One region of the Shewanella sp. Choline-02u-19 genome, then DNA from elsewhere that is predicted to be linked to it. Evidence: predicted binding sites of a transcription regulator. Region 1 holds the regulator's gene; the other holds the start of a gene.
The links. The regulator sigma-54, encoded in region 1, starts transcription at its own class of promoters, with help from an activator protein. The targets are predictions, from matches to a motif close to GTTGGCACGNNNNTNGNNT.

Region 1 (6,375 bases):
CACTGTCGGACATACCCACGGGAATAGCTTCGAGATCGGCGGCCATGATCTCTCTAATCGATGAATCTGGATTACAGGTGAGTAGATCGGCAATGCGCACACCGCCGAGTACTCGGTCCTGTTTATCGACCACATACAGCATATCGGTTGCGGCTGGCAGTTCGCCGCGAATTCTCAAATAGCGCAATATCACATCGATATTGACGTCGGGTCTTAGGGTTACAGTATCGGTATTCATGATACTGCCAGCAGTATCATCGGGATAAGAGAGCGCCTGCTCAACCCTGACACGGTCTTGGGCACTCATCGACTGCAGCACTTCATTAAAGATGCTGTCTGGTAAGCTTCTAAGAATGTAGGCTAAGTCATCGGTATCCATGCTTTCAGCCGCTTTAGCGACGCGCTCTGGACTCATTTGGCGAATAAGATTGTCTTTAAGCTCTTCGCCTAACTCATCAAGAATTTCACCTGTGTGCTCTTGGTCAATCAATTGCCATAAAACTTGGCGGGTGCGGGGCGGCGAAGATTCGAGAATAAAGGCGATATCGGTGGCTGCCATATCCTGCAACATATTGCGGACATGAACAAACATCCCGCTACCTAATGCTTTATTTAGCTGATTGAGGCGTTGGTCTGTTGTTTCGTTGTCTAAGACTTCAATCGGCATGGGTCCCTCGCAGGGTCTTTTAAAAGGCGCTTATCATAACGTAAGTAAAGGGGGATAAATAACAAATATTAGGAAAATGGACGGACTAATTATCTTCGTCGAATTTGGTATTGATCAAATGACATATGGCATCTAACGCTGGTTTTGCATCTGGGCCGTTGGCGAGAAGCTGTATGGATTTACCCATTCCAGTTTCTAACATGAGTAAGCCTAGTACACTTACCGCTGAAGCTTGCTTTTCACCTTGAATAATAGTGATTTGGGCATCAAATTCTGAGGCTAAAACCACCAATTTTGTTGCCGCTCTGGCATGTAGCCCGAGCTTATTGCAGATGGTGACTTGCCGTTCAATCGTTGGCATTTTTTAACTCTCTATGGCTAGAAGTGACTTTATGTCGGCCTTTTTTGAAGTGTTCAGCGAGTCGTTCTGTGACATAAACAGAGCGATGCTGGCCACCAGTACAACCAATAGCGATAGTGAGGTAGCTGCGGTTGTTACGTTCTAAATCGGGTAACCAAGTCTCCAATAAATTCTCGATCTGCCAGATAAACTTATTGACTGTAGGGTGCAGATTTAAAAACTCTTGCACGGGTTTATCGAGCCCTGTCATGGGTCTGAGATCCGGCTCCCAATGTGGATTTGGAAGAAATCGAACGTCAAACATAAAATCAGCTTCAGTTGGCATGCCATGTTTAAACCCAAAAGACTCAAACTTGATCATCAACTCTTTATCGACGTTGCCTAATAAGATCTCACGTACTTGGTCATTGAGATCGTAAATATTGAGGGTAGAAGTATCAATATAATGGTCAACGATCTTAGCGAGCGGTTCCAACTGGCGCCCTTCAAGCTGAATTGCTTCTTTTAATGAAATGTTTGCATGAGACAAAGGGTGCAGACGACGAGTTTCGTTGTAGCGCTTGAGGAGCACTTCATCGCTAGAGTTTAAAAAGAAGCTCAATAACTCCACGCCTTCTGGCAAATTGGTCAGATGCTTAATCCATTCGTTCTCTTTTTCTGGCATGTTGCGGATATCAACACTAATAGCGACTAACTCTGAGTTACCAGAAAGTTGTTCAAGCAGGGTGCCCATCATTGGCAATGGTAGATTATCGACACAATAATAGCCGAGATCTTCTAGCATTCTTAACAGTACTGATTTGCCTGAGCCGGAACGACCAGAGACTAGAACGAGTTTCATCTTTTCACTACCTAATAAAAGTTAGAATTAATGTTTTATAAATGTATACGGGGTGTACAAGATTATAGATTAACTTTTTTCTGGCTTAAAGCAATAGCTTAGGCTAGTTGGTAATAATAAATAATATTGCTGTAATAAATGCCTAGGTCGTTAAATCTTACTGCTTGTATATCGGTAATCTCTAGCGACTTACGGACTTGAGTCCGTCGAGATAGTTGCACTTTTAGGTTTGTTTTTACCGCAGTTTATACATTATTTTGGCGAGGTGGGACGATACGGAGGCAATGCAGTTTAATTATTCTCCACAAATAGCCTATAACACGGCAACAATAGCTTAGGAACACTGGTTTAAGTGTTTCTAAGCTATTCCTACAAGAGTGTGTAAGCGTTTCTCTTTGCTCATGTCTTATACTTCTTGAACATCAAAAAATACGTAAAAACTAAGCTCGACAGATCAGAGACCTCTCACTATTGAGTGATTAAGTCGTATAACTCAGATTCACTCTTACTTTTTCTCAACTGCTTCACGATCGCTTTGTCGTTAAGCTTTTCTGCCATTGAAGACAGCGTCGCGAGATGTTGCTCACATTGATCTGCGGGCACTAACAGGGCAAATAATATATCAACCGGTTGCTTATCTATCGAGTCAAAAGATATCGGTGTTTCACATTTGATTAATATGCCCAATGGATGGTCAATATTAGCCAATCTCCCGTGAGGGATTGCTATACCGTTGCCTATACCTGTGCTACCCATTTTTTCGCGAGCCAACAGGCTTTCGAAAATCTCTTGTGAAGAAAGGGTAGGGTACTGGGCAGCGGCAATATCGCTGATGAGTTCCAGTACTTTTTTCTTACTGCCCGGAGTGGCACAGGTAGTGCATTCCGGCTGCAGGATGGTACATAGTTCCATCGTTAGTGTTTGGTCAGCTTCTCTTTGTGTTTAATAACCTGACGATCTAATTTGTCGATCAGGGAGTCGATTGCGGCGTACATGTCCGCATGTTCCGAAGTGGCAAAAACTTCACCTTTTTTCAGGTGAATTCGTGCTTCGGCAATCTGTTGCATTTTTTCAACATTCAATATGACGTGCACATTATTGATCTGATCGAAATGACGTTCAAGCTTTGTAAATTTTTCTTCAACATAACTGCGCAGTGACGCAGTGATTTCAATGTGATGCCCAGTAAGGTTAATTTGCATAGAAAGATTCCTCCAAGTGTATAATTTTAGTTATAAACTCTTGCGTTGGTTTGAGGGCGGGATCATCATTGCTTCGCGGTATTTCGCGATGGTACGTCGAGCAACTTTAATCCCCTGTTCTGCCAACAGTTGCGCCATTTTGCTATCGCTTAATGGTTTCTGTTGGTTTTCAGCTGCGACTAACTTCTTAATAAACGCTCTAATTGCTGTTGATGAGCACTCTCCACCGTCGTCGGTTCCGACATGACTAGAGAAGAAATACTTTAACTCGAAAATACCTCTAGGGGTATGCATATACTTTTGTGTGGTCACCCTTGAGATAGTGGATTCATGCATCTCTACGGCTTCAGCAATGTCGTTGAGTACCATAGGTTTCATGGCTTCATCACCATATTCGAAAAATCCCTGTTGGAACTTCACAATACAGTTGGAGACTTTTAGGAGGGTCTCATTACGACTCTCAATGCTTTTAATAAACCATTTAGCTTCTTGTAAGTGACTACGAATAAATTGGCCATCTGCTTGATTTTTTTGGCTACGAGCCATCGAAGCATAGTGTTGATTGACGTTGATTTTTGGCATGTAGTCGGGGTTGAGTTCAACCACCCAACGGCCTTTCTTTTTTGTCACTGAAACGTCGGGGATCACATATTCGTCTTTACTTCGCGTGACTGCCAGGCCCGGTCTTGGGTTCAAGGTTTGAATAAGCGTGATAGCATCACGCAGGTCATCCTCTTTGAGCTTAGTCTTACGCATCAATTGCCTAAAATCACGTCCAGCAATCAAATCTAAGTAATCTTTAATGAGCAGGCGAGCATTGTCTATATGGGGTGTTGTTTCTGCATATTGAGCTAATTGGATAAGCAGACATTCACTGAGATCTCTGGCTGCGACGCCGATAGGGTCGAAATGCTGCACGCGTTTGAGTACGGCTTCCACTTCGTCTATCTCGATCTCTGGATCGCCCATTGCTTCAAGAATATCTTCACAATTCTGAGTAAGGTAACCTCGCTCATCAACCGCATCAATAATGGCGGTGGCAATCGCTAGGTCATTATCAGAAAAAGGCGTTAGATTTTTCTGCCATTCAAGATGTTCGTATAAACCTTCAGTGGTTTCGCCTTGGAATGGCATATCATCATCGCGCATTCCGCCGGAGCTTGAATTCGAAGACACGGTATAGACTTCATCCCAAGTAGTATCCATTGGGAGTTCATCTGGCATTGAATCTTGCGTTAATGCATCAGAGGTGTCTACCGCAGCGCTATCCTGCTGTGGATCAACATCTGTGTTACTGCTGTATTCATTGTCGCTATCCGACTCTGAATAGCTGTCAGAGTCACTGGTGGTTCTATCTTCGTTGCTGATAGGCTCGCCATCGGATTGCTCTTCATCTAATTCAAGCAGTGGATTAGAGTCTAATGCTTGCTGGATCTCTTGCTGCAGCTCTAAAGAGGACAATTGCAAAAGGCGAATAGCCTGCTGTAATTGTGGAGTCATAGTTAGCTGCTGACCCATTTTGAGCTGGAGTGACGCTTTCATCTTACCGCTATTCCCTACACTGTAATTAAACGTTGAAGCTCGGTGATTTGACGAAGAGAGCTTAAAGAGTCAACACTTTGATTGTATTCATATACTTAGCTAATGCTATACAATTAAACCCGCATACTGTGGGTTAACTATAGCCTGAATTGTTCACCTAAGTACACTGCTCGAACCTGCTGATTATCTAATATCTCGGCAGGTGTGCCTTCTGCAATCAAATTTCCGTGACTTACGATATAGGCATGTTCACAAACGTCCAATGTTTCACGCACATTGTGGTCTGTGATCAACACCCCTAAGCCACGGCTTTTTAACTGTTCAATAATCTTTTTAATATCGATAACCGATATTGGATCAACGCCGGCAAAAGGTTCATCGAGTAGAATAAACTTTGGGTTGGCTGCCAGTGCTCGAGCGATTTCAACTCTGCGGCGTTCACCACCTGATAACGCCATGCCTTGGCTATCGCGGATATGGGTGATGTGAAACTCTTCGAGTAGGTGTTCAAGTTGCTCTTCACGCTGCTCGTTATTGATATCTTTGCGAGTCTGTAATACTGCCATGATATTGTCACGCACTGAGAGCTTTCTAAAGATGCTTGCCTCTTGTGGCAAGTAGCCAATGCCTTTACGTGCTCGGAGATGCATTGGGTCTAAGGTTAAATCATCGTCATCGATTAAGATCTGACCCTTGTCGCTCTGAACTAAACCAACAACCATATAAAATGTTGTGGTTTTACCTGCACCATTAGGACCCAATAACCCAACAATTTGCCCTGTTTTGACCGTTAAACTCACATCTTGAACAACGGCTCGGCTCTTATAACTTTTCGCTAAATTGCGTACGGTCAGCGTTTTTTGGGTCATTGCTGTTCCTGCTTTTTAATGGGTGCGGCTGGGGTTTCAGGCGTCTCTTCTTGATAAGCTTCAGGCTGAATGATAGTGATCACGCGATCATTACCTTTACCTGTACTTTCTGCGACTAATTTTTGTAGTCCGATATTGTACTTGATGCGGTTACCCGTGACTTGGCTGCCCTCTTGCTCCAAGGTTGCATTACCTAACAAGGTTAAGGTTCTTGTTGCCAACTCATAACGGATCTCTTTCGCACTTGCCATCGCCGGGCGGCCATCTTCCATCATTTGGGTATATGTCGCAGGATTACCCGTAGCCACGAGTATTTTTCCTGAGCTCGCTTCTTTGGAGAACACCCGTAATTCATCAGCCTTCATTTTAATTGAACCCTGAGTCACTTCTACAGGACCAAAAAAGATCACCTGATTATTTTTTATATCAGCTTCTTGGCTGGCAGCAGCAATTTTAACTTCTTGCTTTAAGTCATCGACTTGCGCGTAGCTACTAATGCTAAGCAGACACAACAGACCTGCAAGTATTGATTGATTGTATTTCATAACTTCCTTCTACTCCGCTATTGGGTTGCTAGCATGAGTGAGTATATTTGTTTTTTGAATCGCTTACTTAACATCGTAGATCCCTTCGACTTGACTGATCAACTTTACACTTTGGGCGTTAAGATCAGCATAAAGGCCTGTTCCCTGAATCACAAACTCATTACCAGTGACGTAAATGATTTCATCAGAGGTCATAACCATCGTCTCTAGATCAAGCTCTAAATAGGAGGTAGACAATGTTTGGATCGGCTCTTCTGGACTAATAGAATCGATAATAACATTGTTTTCCAATGAGACCTTACCGGTTAAATTGTTATGGGTTCCTTTAGCCGCGGTTAAACGCCATTG
Region 2 (6,375 bases), 2.6 Mb from region 1:
GATTGGCGGCTTAGGCTTGCTTAATTACCTGCAGCATAATCACCCTAAAGTGCCCATGTTATTGATGACGGCTTACGCAACGATTGATAACGCGGTCAATGCGATGAAGTTAGGCGCCGTCGATTATCTGGCTAAACCTTTTTCACCCGAAGTGCTGCTTAACCAAGTATCAAGATACTTGCCCGCTAAATCGACAGAGGGCACACCCGTTGTCGCAGACGAAAAGAGTTTAGCCCTGCTATCTCTGGCTCAGCGAGTGGCAGCATCAGATGCATCAGTGATGATCATGGGCCCAAGTGGCAGTGGTAAAGAGGTCTTGGCGCGTTATATTCATCAGCACAGCAATCGCTCTACAGGGGCTTTTGTCGCGATAAACTGCGCCGCAATTCCTGAGAACATGCTTGAAGCAACGCTTTTTGGTTATGAAAAAGGTGCGTTTACGGGGGCTTATCAAGCCTGCCCAGGTAAATTTGAGCAAGCACAAGGCGGCACGCTACTGCTTGATGAAATTTCAGAGATGGAAGTGGGCTTGCAAGCTAAGTTACTGCGAGTGCTGCAAGAGCGTGAAGTGGAGCGACTCGGTGGCCGTAAGACCATTAAGCTAGACGTACGAGTATTGGCGACCTCAAACCGTGATTTAAAAGCGTTGGCGGCATCGGGAGAGTTTAGAGAAGATCTTTATTATCGGATCAATGTCTTTCCGCTAACTTGGCCAGCGCTAAATCAACGTCCCGCGGATATTTTACCCTTAGCAAGACACCTTATTAATCGTCACTCTTTAGCGATGAATAAAACCGAAGTACCGGTATTGGCTGAATGTGCGTCGCGGAGGTTGTTAACTCATCGTTGGCCAGGCAATGTGCGCGAACTCGACAATGTGGTACAACGTGCGCTGATTTTAAATATTTCTAACGAAATAACCCTCGCTGATATTATTATCGATAATTGCGATATTTCACTTAACGCAGAGTCATTTCCTGTCGAAGAGGAAAAGCCCACTGAGCTTGACGGTTTAGGGACTGAACTTAAAGCACAAGAACATGTGATAATTCTAGAAACCTTGACTCAGTGTAATGGCAGCCGTAAAGCCGTCGCCGAAAAACTGGGGATCAGTGCTCGAACTTTACGTTATAAAATGGCCAAAATGCGCGACTCCGGGATTCAAATACCGGCTTAATAGCGGGTTCAAGCAGAGACGGTGAGAATCGGTTAAGAGCTGGTTAAGAGCCGGATAGAAGCCGGTTTGAAGCCGGATAGGGCTGAGACGATGAGAATCGGTTAAGAGCCGGTTTGAAGCCGGATAGAAGCCGGATAGGGCTGAGACGGTTCAAGCTGAGACGATGAGAATCGGTTAAGAGCCGGATAGAAGCCGGATAGGGCTGAGACGGTTCAAGCTGAGACGATGAGAATCGGTTAAGAGCCGATTTAAAGTCGGGTAGTGCTGAGATGGTTCGAGCTGAGACGATTTAAGCAGAGATGAAGAACTTTGTTGGATACCTAGAGGTATTTCGTTTGAATCTTGGCTGCTTTTTGTTTTAAGCTTTTCCTGCTTTTCCTGCTTTTCCTGCTTTTCCCGTAAGCGAAGCGTCCGTCTTTGCTTGTCCCGTCTTAGCTCTATCCGTTTTTCACCGTTAATTTAAATACTGGCACGATTACTGCTTTATCTAGTTCAATATAAGTTTTTCGTCAAGAAAACGACATTGGGAGATAGTAATGCAAATCGGCGCTAATTCTTTACTGCAAGAGATGCAGTCACTTAACGGCCAAATTGGCTCACCTGGGATCCAAACAGGTATTGCTCGCCAAGTGAATAACACTTCTGGCGCTGATTTTGGGCAACTTCTTTCTCAAGCTGTTGGAAATGTGAGCGAACTTCAATCGAATGCAGGTAATTTGGCCACTCGCCTTGATATGGGCGACACCACAGTGACATTATCTGATACCGTGATTGCGCGTGAGAAATCTAGCGTTGCTTTTGAGGCAACAGTGCAAGTAAGAAATAAGCTGGTACAAGCTTATAAAGACATTATGAGTATGCCTGTTTAGGCCTAAACTAACAGCAGGTAGCAATTGTGAGTACAGAAATGGTCGTAGGAACAGGTTCAAATGTCGCAACCAGTGGACAATCAGGTGGCGTTCAAGAGGAACATAAATCTGGTGTGATGGGCTCTATTGGTAATATCGATATGTTACGCCAAGTGACCATGATCTTGGCATTAGCGATCTGTTTGGCATTGGCTGTTTTTGTGATGATTTGGGCGCAAGAGCCTGAATATCGTCCTTTGGGGCAAATGAATACCCAGGAGATGGTACAAGTACTCGATGAACTTGATAAGAATAAAATCCCATACCAGATCCAAGGTGATGTGGTTAAGATCCCAGAAGACAAATATCAAGATGTGAAGATGATGCTAAGCCGCGCAGGTTTAGATCAAGCCGCTACAAATGACGACTATTTAAGTAAAGACAGTGGGTTTGGCGTGAGCCAGCGAATGGAACAAGCCCGCCTTAAACATAGCCAAGAACAAAACCTTGCAAGAACCATCGAAGAGTTAAAAAGTGTTAGCCGCGCTAAAGTTATCTTAGCCTTACCAAAAGAAAACGTATTTGCTCGCAATCGCTCAAAGCCGAGTGCGACAGTGGTAGTGAGTACCCGACGTGGCGGCCTTGGCCAAGAAGAGGTCGACTCTATTGTCGATATTGTGGCGTCAGCGGTACACAACTTAGAACCGAATAAAGTCACTGTGACAGACGCAAACGGTCGCTTGCTTAATTCCGGCAGTCAAGATGGCGTATCGGCTATTGCGCGCCGCGAACTCGAAATTGTTCAGCAAAAAGAGTCTGAGTATCGTAACAAGGTTGAGTCTATTTTGATGCCAATCTTGGGGCCTGAGAACTTTACTTCTCAAGTGGACGTTAGCATGGACTTTACCGCCGTAGAACAAACCGCTAAGCGCTACAACCCCGATTTACCCGCACTGCGCAGTGAAATGGTGGTGGAAAATAATTCAAATGGTAACACCAGTGGCGGTATTCCAGGGGCGCTGTCTAACCAACCGCCAATGAACGCGGATATCCCACAAGAAGTTGCTAGCGAATCGACCTCGGTTAGATCTGGTAGCAACCATAAAGAAGCCACCAGAAACTATGAACTCAATGAAACGATTAGCCATACCCGCCAACAAGTAGGCACGTTAAGACGTGTGAGTGTGTCGGTTGCCGTTGATTTTAAAAACGCCCCAGTTGCCGAAGACGGCAGTGTGACCAGAGTGCCACGCACCGAGCAAGAATTGGCTAACATTCGTCGCTTGCTTGAAGGTGCTGTAGGGTTTAATACTCAACGTGGCGACATGATTGAAGTGGTTACCGTACCGTTTATGGACCAACTCATTGAAGATGCTCCAGCAGTTGAAGTTTGGGAACAACCTTGGTTCTGGCGTGGAGTGAAGTTGGGCTTGGGTACTTTAGTTGCGCTGGTTATTGTGGTGTTTGTTATCAGCCCGATGCTTAAACGTATTGTTTACCCTGATAGCGCCAAAATGCTTGACGAGCCAAAGGTGGGTGATGAGCTTGCTGAGATTGAAGATCAGTATGCCGCAGACACATTAGGCATGCTCGAGCGACCCGAAGCTGAATACAGTTATGCCGATGATGGGTCGATTTTAATCCCCGATCTGCATAAAGATGATGACATGATTAAAGCCATCCGCGCCATTGTCGCGAATGAACCTGAACTATCGACTCAAGTCGTGAAAAATTGGTTATTAGAAGATGACAAATAATATTGGTGTAGAGGGCAAAACCGTTGCGCCTGCTGCAGGTTTTAAAGCTCAAGATTTAACGGGTGTTGAAAAAACGGCCATATTGCTCCTGAGCCTAAGTGAAAGTGATGCAGCTTCTATTTTGAAACACCTTGAGCCTAAGCAGGTACAAAAGGTGGGTATGGCAATGGCAGCCATGCAAGATTTTGGACAAGAGAAAGTCATTGGCGTGCATAAGCTATTCTTGGATGACATCCAAAAGTACTCTTCTATCGGTTTTAACAGTGAAGAGTTTGTGCGTAAGGCGCTTACTGCTGCGCTTGGCGAAGATAAAGCCGGCAATCTTATCGAACAGATTATTATGGGCAGTGGGGCTAAAGGTCTCGATTCACTTAAGTGGATGGACGCGCGTCAAGTCGCGACCATTATCCAAAATGAGCACCCACAAATTCAAACGATTGTGTTGTCTTATCTTGAGCCCGACCAAGCGGCAGAAATTTTTGCCCAGTTCCCAGAAAATACTCGTTTAGACTTAATGATGCGTATTGCCAACCTCGAAGAGGTGCAACCTGCCGCGCTGCAAGAGCTTAACGATATTATGGAGAAACAGTTTGCTGGCCAAGGTGGCGCACAAGCCGCCAAGATGGGTGGCCTGAAAGCGGCTGCTAACATTATGAACTACCTCGATACTGGCGTTGAAAGTCACTTGATGGAAACCATGCGCGAGTCTGATGAAGAGATGGCACAGCAGATCCAAGACTTAATGTTTGTCTTTGAAAACCTAAGCGATGTGGACGATATGGGCATTCAGGTATTGCTTAGAGAAGTGCAGCAAGATGTGTTGATGAAGGCGCTAAAAGGCACAGATGATCAACTCAAAGAGAAGTTACTGAGTAACATGTCTAAACGTGCCGCTGAACTGCTGCGTGATGATTTAGAGGCGATGGGTCCAATTCGAATTAGTGAAGTGGAAGTTGCTCAAAAAGAGATTTTATCAATTGCACGACGTCTGAGTGAAAGTGGTGAGTTGATGCTCGGTGGCGGCAGTGGTGAAGAGTTCTTATAATGGCTGATCCTAAAGAGCCCAAAGGGGTAACCGTCAATACCACTGATGAGTTTGGTCATTGGGACCTTCCCGATATTACAGAAGAGATTGATAGCTCATCGCTGAATATGTTTGGTCGACATGGCTTGCATGTTGACGTAGACAATGAGACCGAAATTGAAGCGATTTTACCGCCAACGCTGACCGAAATTGAAGATATCCGTGCTCACGCCGAGCAAGAAGGCTTTGTACAGGGTCAAGAAAATGGCCATGCCGAAGGGCTTGAAAAGGGCCGCTTAGAGGGACTGGAGCAAGGCCATACTGAAGGTTTTGAGCAGGGACAAGAGCAAGGTTATGAAGCGGGTCTGCAGGCATCTGCTGAGATACTACAAAGATTCGAAGCATTACTCACCCAATTTGAACAGCCGCTGAGTATATTAGATACTGAAATTGAAAAAGAGCTGTTGTCGACATCAATGAGCTTGGCTAAAGCGGTGATTGGTCATGAGCTTAAAACGCATCCTGAGCATATTTTGAGCGCGCTGCGTCAAGGCGTTGACTCACTGCCGATCAAAGAGCAGAAAGTGAATATTCGATTGTCACCAGACGATGAATCTTTAGTCACCGATTTATACACTGCTGCGCAATTGGAACGCAACCGATGGGACATTGAAGCCGACCCCAGTTTATCGGCAGGTGATTGCATCATCCATAGTCTCCGTAGCCATATTGATATGACCGTGGATACGCGTATTCAGCATGTATTTTTTGAACTAGAGAAAAGCCAACAAGATCTGTTGCAGCGCAAAGAGCAACAAGAAGAGGCGTTACTTAACCAGCGTCTGAGCAGTCAAACCGCAGCGGCTGCAGAAGTCGCCACTGCGACGGTACAGCCCTCACAAGATCAGCCTCCAGTAACCGAAGGTGAACATGCCAACACGCCAACACCGACTGCGCAGTAAACTGGCGCAGCACCACAAAAAAATTAACCCTTTTGTAGCAGAAGCCAGCGGGCAACTCGTGCGAGTGGTGGGTTTGACGCTCGAAGCAACGGGTTGTCGGGCTTCGGTTGGCAGTCTTTGCTCCATCGAAACCATGACGGGTGATTTAGTCGCTGAAGTGATTGGTTTTGACGATGATTTACTTTACCTGATGCCAATCGAAGAACTCAACGGTGTGTTGCCTGGCGCTAAAGTGACGCCATTGGGTCAGCAGTCTGGCCTGAGTGTGGGTTTGGCATTGTTAGGGCGAGTGCTCGATGGCAGTGGCGTACCAATAGATGGTTTAGGCAATCTACAAACCGATCAAAAAGCCCCTACACATACAACCGCAATCAATCCACTAGCAAGGCGAGCGATAAGTGAGCCACTCGATGTTGGTGTTCGCGCGATCAACTCGATGTTGACCGTCGGTAAAGGCCAACGAATGGGCTTGTTTGCCGGTTCTGGTGTGGGTAAAAGTGTGCTGTTAGGCATGATGACGCGAGGCACTAACGCTGACATTATTGTGGTGGGGTTAGTGGGCGAGCGTGGCCGAGAAGTCAAAGAGTTCATCGAAGAGATCTTGGGG

Region 2: a site for sigma-54 is predicted at 1,643-1,661, ahead of fliE (flagellar hook-basal body complex protein FliE). Genes of this name have one in related genera too.

The regions. Positions count from the first base shown of each region.
Region 1 is NZ_PJBE01000013.1:3,106,512-3,112,886, reverse strand. It holds gene mgtE (magnesium transporter) at 1-667, opposite strand, end outside; gene CXF83_RS20285 (HPr family phosphocarrier protein) at 753-1,028, opposite strand; gene rapZ (RNase adapter RapZ) at 1,015-1,869, opposite strand; gene ptsN (PTS IIA-like nitrogen regulatory protein PtsN) at 2,338-2,781, opposite strand; gene hpf (ribosome hibernation promoting factor) at 2,784-3,071, opposite strand; gene CXF83_RS20265 (RNA polymerase factor sigma-54) at 3,102-4,613, opposite strand; gene lptB (LPS export ABC transporter ATP-binding protein) at 4,751-5,482, opposite strand; gene lptA (lipopolysaccharide transport periplasmic protein LptA) at 5,479-6,027, opposite strand; gene lptC (LPS export ABC transporter periplasmic protein LptC) at 6,091-6,375, opposite strand, start outside.
Region 2 is NZ_PJBE01000013.1:530,245-536,619, forward strand. It holds gene CXF83_RS09005 (sigma-54-dependent transcriptional regulator) at 1-1,177, shown strand, start outside; gene fliE (flagellar hook-basal body complex protein FliE) at 1,714-2,046, shown strand; gene fliF (flagellar basal-body MS-ring/collar protein FliF) at 2,085-3,782, shown strand; gene fliG (flagellar motor switch protein FliG) at 3,772-4,827, shown strand; gene fliH (flagellar assembly protein FliH) at 4,827-5,768, shown strand; gene fliI (flagellar protein export ATPase FliI) at 5,737-6,375, shown strand, end outside.